3 regions of the Kitasatospora sp. NPDC088160 genome follow, and region 2 is predicted to be linked to each of the others. Evidence: riboswitches for the same ligand, from Rfam matches in the RefSeq annotation. Region 2 holds a riboswitch; each other region holds the start of a gene.
What was found. A riboswitch is a leader RNA that binds a small molecule or an ion and turns the genes downstream of it on or off. The one in region 2 is predicted to bind cobalamin.
Positions count from the first base shown of each region.

Region 1: it holds a riboswitch for cobalamin, as region 2 does, so the genes downstream of both, ACIOGZ_RS31550 (FecCD family ABC transporter permease) here and metE (5-methyltetrahydropteroyltriglutamate--homocysteine S-methyltransferase) in region 2, are expected to answer to the same signal.
Region 3: it holds a riboswitch for cobalamin, as region 2 does, so the genes downstream of both, ACIOGZ_RS26820 (ABC transporter substrate-binding protein) here and metE (5-methyltetrahydropteroyltriglutamate--homocysteine S-methyltransferase) in region 2, are expected to answer to the same signal.

Region 1 is NZ_JBIUSS010000023.1:111,060-116,554, reverse strand. It holds gene ACIOGZ_RS31560 (ABC transporter substrate-binding protein) at 1-931, opposite strand, end outside; gene ACIOGZ_RS31555 (ABC transporter ATP-binding protein) at 954-1,718, opposite strand; gene ACIOGZ_RS31550 (FecCD family ABC transporter permease) at 1,718-2,800, opposite strand; cobalamin riboswitch at 2,890-3,028, opposite strand; gene sodN (superoxide dismutase, Ni) at 3,117-3,512, opposite strand; gene sodX (nickel-type superoxide dismutase maturation protease) at 3,736-4,170, shown strand; gene ACIOGZ_RS31535 (CGNR zinc finger domain-containing protein) at 4,197-4,787, opposite strand; gene ACIOGZ_RS31530 (amino acid ABC transporter ATP-binding protein) at 4,901-5,495, opposite strand, start outside.
Region 2 is NZ_JBIUSS010000016.1:133,869-139,363, reverse strand. It holds gene metE (5-methyltetrahydropteroyltriglutamate--homocysteine S-methyltransferase) at 1-2,219, opposite strand, end outside; cobalamin riboswitch at 2,384-2,606, opposite strand; gene ACIOGZ_RS24920 (ECF transporter S component) at 2,636-3,517, opposite strand; gene ACIOGZ_RS24915 (ATP-binding cassette domain-containing protein) at 3,514-5,187, opposite strand; gene ACIOGZ_RS24910 (CbiQ family ECF transporter T component) at 5,184-5,495, opposite strand, start outside.
Region 3 is NZ_JBIUSS010000018.1:126,744-132,238, forward strand. It holds gene ACIOGZ_RS26810 (ABC transporter ATP-binding protein) at 1-757, opposite strand, end outside; gene ACIOGZ_RS26815 (iron chelate uptake ABC transporter family permease subunit) at 799-1,878, opposite strand; gene ACIOGZ_RS26820 (ABC transporter substrate-binding protein) at 1,875-2,723, opposite strand; cobalamin riboswitch at 2,941-3,146, opposite strand; gene tkt (transketolase) at 3,693-5,495, shown strand, end outside.

The DNA.
Region 1 (5,495 bases), on a different contig from region 2:
TCTCCACCAGGTCGACGTAGTCCAGGACGAAGATCCGGTCGTTCCTGACCGCCGAGACGCCGGCCAGCGGCGGGAAGGACTTCAGGAAGGCGCGCTTGGCGTCGGCGCCGGTCTCGCCGTAGTTGTTGATCAGGATCACCTCGGGGTCGCGCTGGACCACGCTCTCCCAGCCGACGGTGACCCAGGTGTCCGCGAGGTCGCCCATCACGTTGGCCCCGCCGGCCTTGGCGATGATCTCGTCGGCCGCGGCGAACTTCCCGGCGGTGTACGGCTTGTCCTGCCCGCTGTCGTACAGGAACACGGACGGCCGGCGCTCGGGCTGCGGGGCGGCGGCGACCTGCGCCTTGAAATCGGCGACCAGCTTGTCCGCCCGGTCGCGGACGTCGAAGATCTCGCCGAGGTTGGCCAGGTCGGTGTAGAGCGCGTCCAGCGGGGACATCACGCCGCGCTCGGTGCCCTTGCCGCTGCGGCAGGACTCGCTGAGCACGTACGAGGGGATGCCGAGGTCCTTGAGCGCCTGCGGGGTGAAGCCGCGGCCCTCGTCGAAGCCGTAGTGCCAGCCGGCGAAGACCAGGTCGGCCTTGGCGCCCAGCACGATCTCCTTGGTGATCTCCTTCTTGGAGAGCCACGCGGTCTGCTGGTAGCCGTCCTTCCAGGCGACCTGGTCGACCCGGCCCTTGTCGTCGGGCATCACGTAGCCGGCCATCCGGTCGGCCAGGCCGAGGGCGAGCATCAGCTCGGTGATGCCGACGTCGTTGGTCACCGTCCGGGCGGGCTTCTGCGGGAAGGTGAGCTTGGTGCCGCAGTTCTCCACGGTCACCGGGTAGTGGGCGGAGGCGGCGGTGGCGTCGCCGCTCGGGGCGATCTCGGCGCCGCAGGCGGTGAGCCCGAGGGTGAGCAGGGCGGTGATGGCAACGGCCTTGGTGCGCACGGGGGTTCCTTCGGGGGGTGGGTCAGATCCGGTCGAAGAGCAGTTGGACGGCGCCGGTCACCGGGTGCCGGACGGGGGTGGCCCGGACGCCGAACACCTCGGCCAGCAGGGCGGGTCGGAGCACCTCGGCGGGCGGCCCCGAGGCGACGATCCGGCCGGCCCGCAGCACGTACAGCAGGTCGCAGTGGCCGGCCGCCAGGTTGAGGTCGTGCAGCGCGGTGAGCACCGTCGGGCCGGCCTCCCGGACCAGCGCCAGCACGTCCAACTGGTGGCCGATGTCCAGGTGGTTGGTGGGCTCGTCCAGCACCAGCAGCCGGGGCTCCTGGACCAGCGCGCGGGCGATCAGCACCCGCTGCTTCTCGCCGCCGGACAGGCTCAGGAAGCCCCGCCCGGCCAACTGTTCGGCGCCGACCTTGCGCAGCGCCTCCGTGCAGCGCGCGTGGTCGTCCGCACCCGGGCCGCCCAGCCCGCGCCGGTGCGGCAACCGGCCCATGGCGACCACCTCGGCCACCGTGAAGTCGAACTCGGCGGAGTGCTCCTGGGGGAGTGCGGCCACCCGCCGGGCGGCCTCGCGCGCGGTCAGCGCGTGCAGGTCCGCGCCGTCCAGCCGGACGGCCCCGGCGGCCGGCCGCAGCGCCCGGTAGACGCAGCGCAGCAGCGTCGACTTGCCGCTGCCGTTGGGCCCGACCAGTCCGACCACCTGCCCGGCGGCGGCGTCCAGGGCGACGTCGTGGACCAGCCGGGCGCCGGCCAGCTCGACCGAGACGGAGTCCAGGGCGAGATCCATCAGCGGCCTCCGAAGGAATAGCCGCGACGGCGCATCAGCAGCAGGAAACAGGGCACCCCGAGCACCGCGGTGACCACCCCGACCGGCAGTTCGGCGGGCGCCAGCAGGGTGCGCGAGACGATGTCCACCCAGACCAGCAGCAGCGCCCCGGCGAGCGGCGCGACCAGCAGCACCCGGCGGTGCCCGGCGCCGACCAGCATCCGGGCCAGGTGCGGCACCATCAGCCCGACGAAGCCGATCGCCCCGCTGACGGCCACCACCGTGCCGGTGACGGCGGCGGTCACCACGAACAGCTCGCGGCGCAGCCGGTCCGGGTCCACGCCCAGCGAGGCGGCCGTCTCGTCGCCCATGGCGAGCGCGTCCAGCCGGCCGGCGGCGCAGGCCAGGTACGCCAGGCCGGCCAGCACGGTGGCGGCGGCGATCGGCACCGAGCCCCAGGTGGCGCCGCCGAGGCTGCCGAGCAGCCACATCATGGCGTCCCGGGCGGCCTCGCCTCGGGCGGCCGCGAAGACCATCAGCGCGGTGACGGCGGAGAAGCCGTAGGAGAGCGCGGTGCCGGTGAGCACCAGCCGCAGCGGGGTGAGCCCGTAGGCCGTGCGCGCCGCGAGGTAGACCAGAACCATGGCGACCAGCGCGGAGCCGAACGCGGAGGCCGAGATCGCCCACACCCCGAGCGAGGCGAAGGCGCCGAGCAGCAGCACGGCGTTGGCGCCGACGGCCGCGCCGGAGGAGATGCCGAGCACGAACGGGTCGGCCAGCGCGTTGCGCACCAGGGCCTGGACGGCGACCCCGGTGGCGGCCAGCCCGGCGCCGACCACCGAGGCCAGCACGGCGCGCGGCAGCCGGATCTCCCAGACGATCGCGTAGGCGGCGGCCTCGTCCGCCTCCAGCCGTCCGCCCGTCAGCCCGGCGGCCAGCAGCCGCAGGGCGCGGGGCAGGCCGATCCCGGAGGCGCCCAGCGCCACGCCGCAGAGCAGCGAGAGCAGCAGGGCGGCGGCCAGGCCGACGGCGAGCGGGAGGGCGGGTATTCGGCGGGCGGGCGGGCTCGTTGCGCCACTGCCCGCGGCTGCGGTGCTGCTCACGGTGCGCCTTGCCTCGGGCCGCGGGTGCGCGGGGGCGGCACCGGTCGGGCGCGGGCCCGGGCGCCATCCCCTCGCAGTCCACGGCGAGTTGTCGGGAGTTCAGCGGCCGGGGGCGATCGGGCTGGCGCGGCCCCGGGGCCGTGCTCACCGTTGCGGGTCAGCGCCGGATTCACACCGGACTTCCCCCTCGGACGCCCTGGCAGCATAACAGCCACTCAGGCTAGGCAACCCTTACCGGGCTCGGATGGGGCGTGAACGCACGACCGCCCCCGTCCGGGCTCGCGGACGGGGGCGGTCGGGTGGCGACGCGTCAGGCTCAGGCCTGCTTGGTCTCCCAGAAGATCTTGTCGACCTCGGCGATCAGGTCCAGCAGGGCCTGGCCGGTGGCGGGGTCGGTGGACGCCTTGGCGGCCGAGGCGGCCTTCAGGGTGTCGTTGATCAGCTGGTGCAGCTGCGGGTACTTCTCGAAGTGCGGGGCCTTGAAGTAGTCGCTCCACAGCACCGAGATGTGGTGCTTGACGGCCTCGGCACGCTGCTCCTTGATGATCAGGGCGCGGGTGCGGAAAGCCGGGTCCTCGTTGGCCTGGTACTTCTCCTGGGTGCCCTTGACCGACTCGGCCTCGATCCGGGCCTGCGCCGGGTCGTACACGCCGCAGGGCAGGTCACAGTGGGCGTGGGCGGTGGCGCGCGGTGCAAACAGACGAGAGAACATGGGAGTCCTTCCTTAGATCGTCTTCCCGCGCCCGAGATTACCCTTCCGCACCCGGGGTTTCGCGATCGGGCGGTGGGCCTAGGGCAAAAGGCGGACCCGGAACCGGGGTAATCCGGACATCGAACGGATCGAACGGGGTGACGGTCCGTACGGCAGACTGGGACCGGGCGGTCCGGGAGGAGGAGTCGTGGCGCGGAGCACGGAACCGGCGGACGCGGAACCGATGGGCACGGAACCCCGGGGCCGGGGCGGCGGCGCGGTGCCGTTCGGGCTGGTCGACGTGGCGGGCCCGTCGATGGTCCCGACCCTGCGCGAGGGCGACCAGTTGCTGGTGCGCTACGGCGCGCCGATCCGGCCCGGCGCGGTGGTGCTCTTCCGGCACCCCTTCCAGCAGGACCTGCTGGTGGTGAAGCGGGCCGCCGAGCGGCGTCCGAGGGGCTGGTGGCTGCTGTCCGACAACCGGCCGGTGGACAGCGACAGCCGCAGCTACGGCCCGGTCCCGGACGAGCTGGTGCTCGGCCGGGTGCTGCTGCGGCTGCGCCCGCGCCCGGCCTGGCTGGCGCCGGGGCGGCGGCTGGAGCGGCTGCTGCTGGGCACCCGGCTGGCCCGGGTGCCGGGTCTGGCCCGCCGCCTGGGCGTCTGGGCGGACGAGCTCTGACCCCCTGGGCCCGGCCCGGACAGGACCTAGCCGGCGGCGCCGAGTGCCGCGGCCTCGGCCTCCTGGCGCTTGCGGGCCCGGTACGCGGCGACGTTGGCGCGGGTCGCGCAGCGGTCCGAGCAGTAGCGGCGGGAGCGGTTGGTCGAGGTGTCCAGGTAGGCGTTGCGGCAGGGCGCGGCCTGGCAGATGCCGAGCCGGTCGGCGCCCAGCTCGGTCAGGTGGACGGCCAGGCCCATGCAGGCGACCGCGCTGAAGTGCGCGGTGGCGGTGGGCGAGTTGTCGGCCAGGTGCAGGTGCCAGCGCGGCCGGCCGGCGTCGTCCAGGTAGTCGTGCCCGGAGACCAGCGGGCTGACCGGGTACTCCATCAGCAGGCTGTTCAGCAGGTCGACGCCCCGGATCTCGTCGCCCTCGGCGGCGGCCTCGAAGACCCCGCGCAGCCTGGTCCGCACCGCCCGCAGCCGGGGCAGGTCGGACTCGTCGGCCTGTGCGGCGGCCCGTGAGGAGTCGGAGAACAGGCCGCGCACCGCGTCCACGGACGTCAGCGTGTCGGTGCCGCGCCCGGGCTCCTCGGTGTTCACCAGCCGAACGGCGAGATCGGCGTACGAGGCGAGCTCCACGGAGGTCCTTCCAGAAGGTCGGTAACGGGCTGATTGCGTCCAGCCTATTACCTGGGTGGGGAAAACGTCGGCGCCCGGCAGGAGCAGCCTGCCGGGCGCCGGTCGGTACGGTTCTACAGCACCTTGGAGAGGAAGGCGCGGGTGCGCTCGTGCCGGGGGTCGGTGAGCACCTCGCGGGGGTTGCCGGACTCGACCACCACGCCGCCGTCCATGAACACCAGCGCGTCGCCGACCTCGCGGGCGAAGCCCATCTCGTGGGTGACGACCACCATGGTCATGCCCTCCTCGGCGAGGCCGCGCATGACGTCGAGGACGTCGCCGACCAGTTCGGGGTCGAGCGCCGAGGTGGGCTCGTCGAACAGCATCAGCTTGGGCTTCATGGCCAGCGCGCGGGCGATCGCGACGCGCTGCTGCTGGCCGCCGGAGAGCTGGGAGGGGTAGTTCTTCGCCTTGTCGGCGAGGCCGACCCGCTCCAGCAGGACCATCGCCCGCTCCCGGGCGGCGGCCTTGCTCTCGCCCTTGACCTGGACCGGGGCCTCCATGACGTTCTCGACGGCCGTCATGTGCGGGAACAGGTTGAAGCGCTGGAAGACCATGCCGATGTCGCGCCGCTTGACGGCGACCTCGCGGTCCTTGAGCTCGTAGAGCTTGTCGCCCTTCTGCTGGTAGCCGACCAGTTCGCCGTCCACCCAGAGGCGTCCGCCGTTG
Region 2 (5,495 bases):
TCGGGGTTGACCCAGAGCCGCTCGGCGGGGATGGCCGCGAGGCCCGCGCGCAGCAGGGCGATGGCCTCGTCGGTGCTCGGGACGCGCGGGGAGTGGATGTCCCAGACGCCCGGGCCGACCTCGCGCGGGTAGCCGGCCCCGGCGAGTTCGCCGGCGACCTCCATGTGCGAGCGGGTGGCCTCCAGCGAGATGACGTCCGCGTCGAGTTCGTCGATCGCCGTCATGATCGCGCCGAACTCGGCGTAGCACATGTGGGTGTGGACCTGGGTGTCGGCCCGCACCCCGGAGGTGGCGAGGCGGAAGGACTCGGTCGCCCACGCCAGGTACGCCGGGCGGTCGGCGGCGCGCAGCGGCAGGGTCTCGCGCAGGGCCGGCTCGTCGACCTGGACGACGGCCGCGCCGGCGGCCTCCAGGTCGGTGACCTCGTCGCGCAGGGCGAGGGCGACCTGGCGGGCGGTGTCGCCGAGCGGCTGGTCGTCGCGGACGAAGGACCAGGCGAGCATCGTGACGGGGCCGGTGAGCATGCCCTTGACCGGGCGGTCGGTCAGGCCCTGCGCGTAGCCGAACCAGTCGACGGTCATCGGGTGCGGGCGGGAGATGTCCCCGGCCAGGACCGGCGGGCGCACGTACCGGGTGCCGTAGGACTGCACCCAGCCGTGCCGGGTGGCGAGGTAGCCGGTGAGCTGTTCGGCGAAGTACTGGACCATGTCGTTGCGCTCGGGCTCGCCGTGCACCAGGACGTCCAGTCCGGCCTTCTCCTGGAAGGCGATGACCTCCCGGACCTCCGCCTCGATGCGCTCGCGGTAGGCCGGGGCGTCGATCCGGCCCGCCGTGAGATCGGCCCGCGCGACCCGCAGTTCGGAGGTCTGCGGGAACGAGCCGATGGTGGTGGTCGGCAGCAGTGGCAGGCCGAGCCGGGCGCGCTGGGCCTCGGCCCGCTGCGGGTAGGCCTGGGCGCGGCGGGCGTCGTCGGCGGTGACGGCGGCGGTACGGGCGCGCACCGCCGGGTCGTGGGTGATCGGCGAGTTGGCGCGCGAGGCGAGGTCGGCGCGGTTGGCGGCCAGGTCGGCGGCGATCGCCCCCGTGCCCTCGCGCAGGCCCCGGGCCAGCAGCGCCACCTCCCTGGCCTTCTGCTTGGCGAAGGCGAGCCAGCGCAGGATCTGCGGGTCGACGTCGCGTTCGGCGGCGGCGTCCAACGGCACGTGCAGGAGGGAGCAGGACGGCGCGACGTCGACCCGCTCGGCGAGGCCCAGCAGGGTCGCCAGGGTGGCCAGCGACTTCTCCAGGTCGTTGATCCAGATGTTGCGCCCGTCGACCACCCCGGCGACCAGCCGCTTGCCGGGCAGCCCGCCGACGGCGGCCAGATCGTCCAGGTTCGCCGCGGCGGGCCCCGTGAAGTCCAGCGCCAGGCCCTCGACCGGGGCCTTGGCCAGCACCGGCAGGGCCTCACCCAGGCGGTCGAAGTAGCTCGCGACCAGCAGCTTCGGACGGTCCGCAAGGCCGCCCAGCTCACGGTAGGCGCGGGCGGCGGCGTTCAGCTCGGCCGGGGTGCGGTCCTGCACCAGCGCGGGCTCGTCCAGCTGCACCCACTCGGCGCCGGCCGCCTTCAGGTCCGCCAGCAGCTGCGCGTAGACGGGCAGCAGCCGGTCCAGCAGGGTGATCGGCTGGAAGTCCTCGGCGACACCGGGGGCGGGCTTGGCGAGCAGCAGGTAGGTGAGGGGGCCGACCAGCACGGGGCGTGCGGTGTGGCCGAGCGCCAGCGCCTCCCGAAACTCCCCGACGGCCTTGGCCGGGTTCGCGGTGAAGACGGTGTCCGGGCCGAGTTCGGGCACCAGGTAGTGGTAGTTGGTGTCGAACCACTTGGTCATCTCCAGCGGCGCGACCTCCTGGGTGCCGCGCGCCATGGCGAAGTAGCCGTCCAGCGCGTCCGCCTCGACGGCCGCCCGGTGGCGGGCCGGGATCGCGCCGACGGCGACCGTGGTGTCCAGTACGTGGTCGTAGAGCGAGAAGTCGCCGGTGGGCACTTCCGAGGCCCCGGCCTGGGCGAGCTGCGCCCAGTTCTCCCGGCGCAGGCCGACCGCCGTCTCCCGCAGGGCGTCGGCGGTGACCGTGCCCTTCCAGTAGCCCTCGATGGCCTTCTTCAGCTCCCGGCCCTGGCCCTGCCGGGGGTAGCCGTACACGGTGGCCCTGGTTGCCGCGGCTGCGGACTTCGTGGTCAAGGGACTCTCCTTCGCGAGTCTGGCTCCTCAAGTACCCGGGGACGGGACGAGAGCGCGAAGGGATGACGAACCGGGCGGCGGCTCACGTCGATGCGCGTGCCGGACCCGCCTGGTATGGTCGCCGACCCGCCCACGAGGTCACCGGGATATCCGCACGCGGAACGGTCCGCGGGCGGGCAACGGGCAGGTCTTCGGACTCGTGGGCGCACCGGGCCTGTTGGCGTCCGGTACCTACTGGCCATCGCTTCCCAGACCCGTCCCGGGTCCAGTGCGTATGACGGCGGTCGTTCCCACTCACCGCTGCGGGGCAGTCCCGGATTCCCACCGGGTTCCCTCTTGCGACGTCCTGCCTGGCGGGCAGGACGAACCAGCTGCGTCGCCAGCTTAGGGGCAAACCGCCGGGGCCGACGCGGAATTCACGGAAGCCGTCCGCATGGTGAGACTCCCTCGCCGCTCGCGGAGCCGATGGCGGAGCCGTTCGCGGTGTCGTTCGCGGTGACTCGTCGACCGTCCGGGGCCTCGAAGCGCACCATGGGCTCGAAGTTGGCGCGGCGGGCCGCGCGGCGGAAGACGGTGAGGACGGCCGGGCCGACGACGAGCACGGCGGTGAAGGTGGTGACGGCACGGCCGGTGTCCCAGCCGAGCGAGGTGGCGAGGTCGAAGAGCAGGTAGCGGTGCCACTGCTCGGTGAAGGGCAGCCCCGGCAGGTAGGCGATGGAACTGTTCGGGTCGGTGGAGAACGGCCAGAAGGAGAGGTTGAGGAGGAAGCCGAAGAGGTACCCGGAGAACGCCCCGTACGCGGCCAGCATCGGGACCTCCCAGCGCCGCCGCCGGGTTCTCGGCAGGAGCCCGGCGAGCATGCCGACGAACGCGCAGCCGAACATCTGGTACGGCATCCAGGGGCCGACGCCGCCGGTGAGCAGCGCGGAGGCGAACAGCGAGGTGCAGCCGAGGGTGAAGCCGAAGCCCGGGCCGAAGACCCGGCCGGCCAGGACGAGGACGAAGAAGACCGTCTCCACTCCGGCGGTGCCGGCGCCGAGCGGGCGCAGCCCGGCGTTGACGGCCGACAGGACGCCGAGCATGGCGAGGGCCTTGGCGTCGATGCCGCCGGCCGCGATCTCCGCGATGACGACGGCGAGCACCAGGACCAGCAGGGCGCCGAAGATCAGCGGCGGGGCGTAGGAGGAGCCGAACTTTCCGGGGGCGACGACGAACGGCCAGGTGAAGGCGACCAGGCCGATGAAGGCGGCCAGGGCCGCGACGACGCGGGCCCGGCCGGGGATCCGGACGGCACTCACCGGGCGGCCTGCGCGGGCGCGAGGGCGGCGGCGACCTGTCGGGTGGTCAGGTAGGGCAGCGGGGCGAGGATCTTGGCGGTCTGGGGGGCGAAGGTGGGCGAGGCGACGATGACCTCGGCGGTGGGGCCGTCGGCGACGATCTCGCCCTCGGCCATCACCACCACCCGGTCGGCGGCGGCGGCGACGAACTCGACGTCGTGGGTGGAGACGACGACCGTGCGGCCTTCGGCGGCGAGGGCGTCCACGATGCCGGTGAGCGCTTCCTTCCCGTGGTAGTCGAGCCCTCGGGTGGGTTCGTCCAGCAGCACCACCCGTGGCGCGGCGGCCAGTTGGATCGCCAGGACCAGGGCCAGCTTCTGGCCCTCGGAGAGGTCCCGGGGGTGGGTGCCGTCGGGGATCCCGGGGGCGAGCCGGTCGAGGATCTGCCTCGCGGTCGGGCCGGCTGTGGTCGGGCCGGCGACGGTCGGGCCGGCTGCGCGGTGGGCCTCCAGGTCGCTCTGGGCGAGTTCCTGGGCGACCGTCTCCAGGTACAGCAGGTCGGTCGGGGTCTGCGGGACGAGCCCGACGAGCTGTCGGGCCCTGGCCGCGGAGAGCCGCTTGGGGTCCATGGCCGGCCCGCTGTCGGCTCCGAGGACCTGCACGCTGCCACCCTGTCGCGGGCCTGAGCCCTGGAGGGCCCACAGGAGCGAGGACTTGCCCGAGCCGTTGCGCCCCATCAGCGCCGTGACCTCGCCGGCCCGCAGACCCAGCCCGATCTCCCGGACGGCGGTCACCTGCCCGTACCGGACGACCACCCCTCGGGCGTCCAGCACCCGTTCCCCCGCCACCGCTGCCCGGCGCGGCGGAGGAACGGGCACGTCGTTCAGCCGCTCCCGCAGCGGGGCGGCGGCGCGCCGGGCGTCCCGGACGGAGAGCGGCAGCGGCCGCCACCCGGCCAGCCGCCCGAGGTCGACGACCGGCGGCGCGATCGCGGTGCGCCGGAAGACCTCGGCGGGCGGCCCGTGCACGACCGTGCCGTCGCCGGGCAGGTAGGCGACGCGGTCGGCGTACTGGACGACCCGCTCCAGGCGGTGTTCGGCGAGCAGGACGGTGACGCCGAGGTCGTGGACCAGACGGGTGATGGCCGCGAGCACCTCCTCGGCGGCGGTCGGGTCGAGCGCCGAGGTCGGTTCGTCCAGGACCAGGACGCGCGGGTGCGCGGTGAGCACCGAGCCGATGGCGACACGCTGCTGCTGGCCGCCGGAGAGCTCGTGCAGGGCGCGGTGGCGCAGGTCGGCGAGGCCGAGCAGGTCGAGGGTCTCCTCGACGCGCTTGCGCATCACCGCCGGCGGGACGGCCAACTGCTCCATGACGTAGGCCAGTTCCTCCTCCACCGTGTCGGTGGTGAAGCCGGCCAGCGGGTCCTGCCCCACCACGCCGACCACGTCGGCCAGTTCGCGAGGGGGGTGGTGCGCGGTGTCCCGGCCGTCCACGGTCACCCGGCCGCGCAGGGTGCCGCCGGTGAAGTGCGGCACGAGGCCGTTGACGGCGCCGAGCAGGGTCGACTTGCCAACGCCGGTGCGGCCGACCACCAGGCAGAGCTCGCCCTCCGGGATGTGCAGGTCGACGTCGCGCAGGACGGGGGCGGTCTCGCCGTCGTACACCACGCCGACCTGGTCGAATCGGATCACGTGCTCACCTCGGGGGTCGTGCGGTCGGCGCCGGTGCGGCGGGTCCCGGCGGCGGGCTCCGGGGTACGCCCGGGCTCCGGGGTACGCCCGGGCGGAGGCGCGATGACCCCGGCGGCGCCGGCCAGCAGCAGGGCGAGCACCGGGACGAGCGGCAGGCTCGGCCAACTGAGCGGGTAGAGCGAGGGGTTGAGATCGGTGGCGGCGTAGCCGACGGTGGCGAACAGCAGGACGGCGGCGGTCACCCCGCAGCCCGCGACGCCCCACTCGGCGGCCCGCCAGCGGTCCGGCCGGTAGGTGGTGCGCCGTAC
Region 3 (5,495 bases), on a different contig from region 2:
CGGGGAGCAGTCCGTTCCACCGGATGTGCGGTCTGTCGTGCCGGGGGTGTCGTTCCACGGTGACGTCGACGCCGTAGACGTGCGCGATCGTCGGCGAGGTGAGCACGTCGGAGCTGGGCCCGTGGGCGACCAGTCGGCCGTCGAGCAGGACGGCGACCTCGTCGCAGTAGGCGGCGGCGAGTTCGAGGTCGTGCAGCGCGGCTACCGTGGTGATGCCCAGCCCGCGTACGGTGCCGAGGAAGCCGAGTTGGTGGCGTAGGTCGAGGTGGTTGGTGGGCTCGTCGAGCAGGAGCACGCCGGGCTCCTGCACCAGTGCCCGCGCGAGCTGGACCCGCTGCCGCTCGCCACCCGACAGCGTCGGCCAGGACCGGTCGAGCAGGTGGCCGACGTCGGCTGCGGCCACGGCCGCGGCGAACACGGACCGCTCGTGGGCGTCGGTGGCGGAGTTCGCCGGCACGGGCCAGCGGCTGCGGTGCGGCGTGCGGCCGAGATCGATGACCTGACGGACCGGCAGCGACAGCCGGGTGTCCGCCTGCTGCTCCATGAAGGCCACCTGTCGTGCTCGTCGGCGGGCCGTGAGTGCGTGGAGATCCTCTCCGTCCAGGAGGACCCGACCCTCGCTCGGCCGGGTCAGTCCGGCGACCGCGCGCAGCAAGGTGGTCTTCCCGGCGCCGTTGGGTCCGAGCAGGCCCGTGATCCGGCCGGGGGCGAACGCGAGCGAGACCGCGTCCAGCAGCGTGGCTCCGCCGATGCTCACACGAAGTCCCTCCGTGCGCAGCTCGGCGGGGGGCGTCACCGTCACTGCCCCCTCCCGTCGGCCCGCCCCTGGCGCCACAGCAGCCAGGCGAAGAAGGGCGCTCCGAGCCCGGCCGTGATGACGCCGACGGGGATCTCCCGGTCGGGGAGGACCGAGCGCGCCACGATGTCGCTGCCCACCAGGAGGGAAGCGCCCACCAGTGCCGACACGGGCAGCAGGAGGGCGTGGCGCGGGCCGCAGACGAGACGGACGACATGCGGTACGACCAGGCCGAGGAACCCGATGACGCCGGTGTGGGCGACCAGGCACGCGGTTACCAGCGCGGCGGTGGCGACGAGGACCCAACGGGTGCGCTCGACGTGGACGCCGAGGGAGCGGGCGGCGGTCTCGCCGAACGCGAAGGCGTCCAGGTCGCGGGCCGAGGAGGCCAGGACCGTGACACCGGCCAGCGCGACCGCGGTCAGGAAGACGGCGGTGGGCCACCGCACGCCGGCGACCGAGCCCAGCGTCCACTCCATGACACCGCGCGCCGCGTTGCGGTCCCCGAGGACCAGCACGACGAACGAGGTGTAGGCCCCGCACATCTGTCCCACCGCGATGCCGGCGAGCACGGTCCGGGTGGTCGGTAGCGACCGGGTGCGCGCGCCGGCCAGTGCCAGGACGACGACGGCGGCTAGCAGGGCACCGGCGAAGGCCGCCGTGGACACCGCGCCGGTGCCCACGGCGCCGGACACGCCGACGCCGAGGACGATCACGGTGACCGCGCCGGCGGCGGCTCCGTCCGAGATCCCGAGCAGGAAGGGATCGGCCAGGTCGTTCCCGGTCAGCGTCTGCAACACCGCGCCGCAGACCGCGAGGCCTGCGCCGGTGGCAGCCGCTCCCAGAACGCGGGGCAGCCGCAACTGCCAGACGATCTGGTCGTCCAGCAGCGTGACGTGCGGGTTGCCCAGCCCGAGACGGCGCACCACGACGTCGATCACCGTCCGGACCGGCTCGTGTTGCGAGCCCACGGCGAGGCCGAGGAGCACGGTGGCCAGGAGCAGGGCCGCACCGATGGCCAGGGCCGCCGTCGCGCGGCCCGGACCAGGGGGCCGCGCGACGGCGGGGTGGGGCGCGGTCATGAACCCGGGTGCAGTCGGCCCAGTCCCGCGGACACCCGGGCGGCACCGTCGGCGAGCAGCACGCCGGGAGTCGACTCCGAGAACGGCACCACCACGAAAGCCTTGCGCTGCACGGCGGTGAGCTTGCTCAGCACCGGGTCGTTCTCCAAGTAGTCGATCTTGGACTGGGCCGTGTCCCAGCCGGCGTCCGCGACCACGATGGCGTCCGGGTCCGCCGCGACGACCTTCTCCCAGCTCACGTTCTGCCAGCCACCGGACAGGTCCCCGAAGACGTTGCGGGCGCCCACGGCATTGAGAACGAGTTGAGGTCCGCCGTGGCCGGCCCCGACGAACGGCGCCTTGGTGTCCGAGTCGTACCACAGGACCTTCAAGCCCTTGCCCGCGGCCGTCGCCGTGAACTCGGCCAGCTGCTGCTCCTGTTGCTGCTGGATCGCGGCGGCCCGCTCCGTGACACCGAAGACCTTGGCGACGTCGTTCAGTTCGCCCCACACCGCCTGCCAGGTCGTCGGCGGCACCTGGCTCTTGTCCGAGCAGCCGAACGGGGACAGGTACGACGGGATGCCCTGGCCGCGCAGTTCCCCCCGGGTGCCCGCGACCTTGTCGGTGAACGCGCTGGAGTAGGAGGCGTACAGGAAGTCGGGACGGGCCGCGAGGAGCTTCTCCTTCGTCGGGTAGTCCTTGGAGAGCACCGGGACGGAGTCGTAGGCCGCCTTCCACTTCTCCGGGATGGAATCGTCGAGGTAGGCGGTACCGGCCATGCGGGACTGCAGGCCGAGGGCCAGGGCCACCTCGGTGGCACCCTCGTTGAGCGTCACCAGCCGGTCGGGCGGCGCGCCGACCGTCACGGTGGACCCGCAATTGTCGACGCTGACCGGCGCGGCAGTTCCGGTCGTCCCGCCGGACGTGGTGGGCGCGGGGGCGCCCGTGCAAGCTCCGAGCATGCCGATGAACAGGAAGGCCGCGACCGCCCGGCCGACACGTATCGGACCTGTGGGACGTACGGAACATATGGAACGGAACGGATACGGCAGACCGCTGGGCACGTGTTCTCCAAAACCCTCGTGGAACATGTAGCGCCGTGGCCGGTCTCCTGGCTTCCGCATCAACGCGCCGCGGCCGACCTTCCCGGACGGCTCTTCCAACCCGCCCAGTGGCCCTGACCGCTGGAAAAGCCGGTCAGCGAGGGCCGCGGAACTCCGCGGCAACAGTGGCGAGGGCCGCACCGGACTCAGACCGGTTTCCCGTACACCACGGCGATGGCAAGGTATCAGGCGTGGTCAGGTCGGTGCTGGCCAGCCCGTGGGATGGTCGTCTGGACCGTTCCTGGGGTTGCGGGAGGGATCGGCCACGGGGCCCGGTCGGGGGTCTCAGGTGCGGGCGGCGACGATCCAGTTCCTGAACTCGACGGCGTAGTGCCGCAGGTGGTGGTCCAGGACCTCGTCCGGGCACGTGACGGGGAAGTAGGGCGCCGCCACTCGGCCGGCGGGCGGAGACGCGGCTGGTCGTCGGCGTCGAGCGGATCGAGCACGCCGTCACCGACCCTGCTCGGCGGCGGAGGCACCGGGCCGTCGAAGGGGGGCCCGCGCACGCCCTCCCGCGGACCTGCGACGGGTGGTCAGGGGTGTGTTCCCCCACTTCGGGGGCAAGCGACGAGGCGGAGCGGCTCACCGAAAGGGTGTGTCGTGCCGGACAGAGCGCCACCCCTGGGGATAGTTCGTACATCACCAGCAATCACGCGGGCGACGGCCCGGCGGTCGTGCCCGCCCAGTGCCGGAGGAACGATGGACGACAAGCCGAGACGAAGGAGCAACGGCATGGCGAACGACCAGAACGACGCTACCGCGCGGCGCGACGAATCCCTCGCGGATCCGGTGGCAGGGCGGACAGGGTGGGACGAGGTCGACGCGCGGGCGGTGGACACCGTGCGGCTGCTGGCCGCCGACGCGGTGCAGAAGGTCGGCAACGGCCATCCGGGCACCGCGATGAGCCTGGCCCCACTGGCGTACCTGCTGTTCCAGAACGTCATGCGCCACGACCCCGGCGACGACCGGTGGCTGGGACGGGACCGCTTCGTGCTCTCCTGCGGCCACTCCAGCCTGACCCTCTACATCCAGCTCTACCTGGCCGGCTACGGCCTGGAACTCTCGGACCTGCAGGCTTACCGGACCTGGGGCTCCGCCACCCCCGGGCACCCCGAACACCGGCACACCCCCGGCGTGGAGATCACCACCGGCCCGCTGGGCCAGGGCCTGGCCAGCGCGGTGGGCATGGCGATGGCCGCCCGCCGCGAACGTGGTCTCCTCGACCCGGACGCCGAAGCGGGCACCAGCCCCTTCGACCATCACGTCTACGTGATCGCCTCCGACGGAGACATGATGGAGGGCGTCACCGGCGAGGCCGCCTCCCTGGCAGGGCACCAGGAACTCGGCGACCTCATCGTCTTCTACGACTCCAACCACATCTCCATCGAGGACGACACCGACATCTCCTTCAGCGAGGACGTCCCGGCCCGCTACGCCGCCTACGGCTGGCACGTGCAGACCGTGGACTGGACGCGCACCGGCCGCTACGTCGAGGACGTCGACGTGCTCCTGGCGGCCACCCGCGCCGCCCGGCAGGAGACCGGCCGCCCTTCGCTGATCATGCTGCGCACCGTGATCGGCTGGCCCGCCCCGACCAAGCAGGACAGCGGCAAGGCCCACGGATCCGCGCTGGGCGAGGACGAGGTCGCCGCCACCAAGCGGCTGCTGGGCTTCGACCCCGAAGAGCACTTCATCGTCGAGGAGGACGTCCTGGGCCGCACACGCGAGGCCGCCGACCGCGGCCGGCAGGTGCACGCCGAGTGGGACGAGAGGTTCGCGGCCTGGCGCACGGCGAACCCCGAGCGCGCCGTCCTGCTGGACCGACTGCGGGAGCAGCGGCTGCCCGACGGTTGGGCGGACGTCCTGCCGACCTTTCCCCCCGACGCCAAGGGCATGGCCACCCGCGCCGCCTCGGGCGAGGTCCTCACCGCACTGGCCCCGGTCCTGCCCGAGCTGTGGGGCGGCTCCGCCGACCTGGCCGGCAGCAACATCACCACCATGGTCGGCCAGCCGTCCTTCGTCCCCACCGACCGCCAGACAAAGAACTGGAAGGGCGGCCCCTACGGGCGCACCCTGCACTTCGGCATCCGTGAACACGCCATGGGCGCGATCCTCAACGGCATCGCCCTGCAGGGCCTGACCCGCCCCTACGGCGGCACGTTCCTGACCTTCTCCGACTACATGCGCCCCGCCGTCCGGCTGGCCGCCCTGATGCGACTTCCGGTCACGTACGTCTGGACCCACGACTCCATCGGCCTGGGCGAGGACGGCCCCACCCACCAGCCCGTCGAACACCTGGCCGCACTGCGTGCCATCCCCGGTCTGGACGTCGTGCGCCCAGCCGACGCCAACGAAACCACCGCGTGCTGGCGCACCATCCTCGAACACCGCGACCGCCCGGCCGGACTGGTCCTCAGTCGCCAGAACCTGCCTGTCCTCGACCGCGACAGCGGCGAGTTCGCCCCCGCACGGGAAGCGGCTCGGGGCGGGTACGTCCTGGCCGAGGCTCCGGGCGGCGCGACGCCGGACGTCATC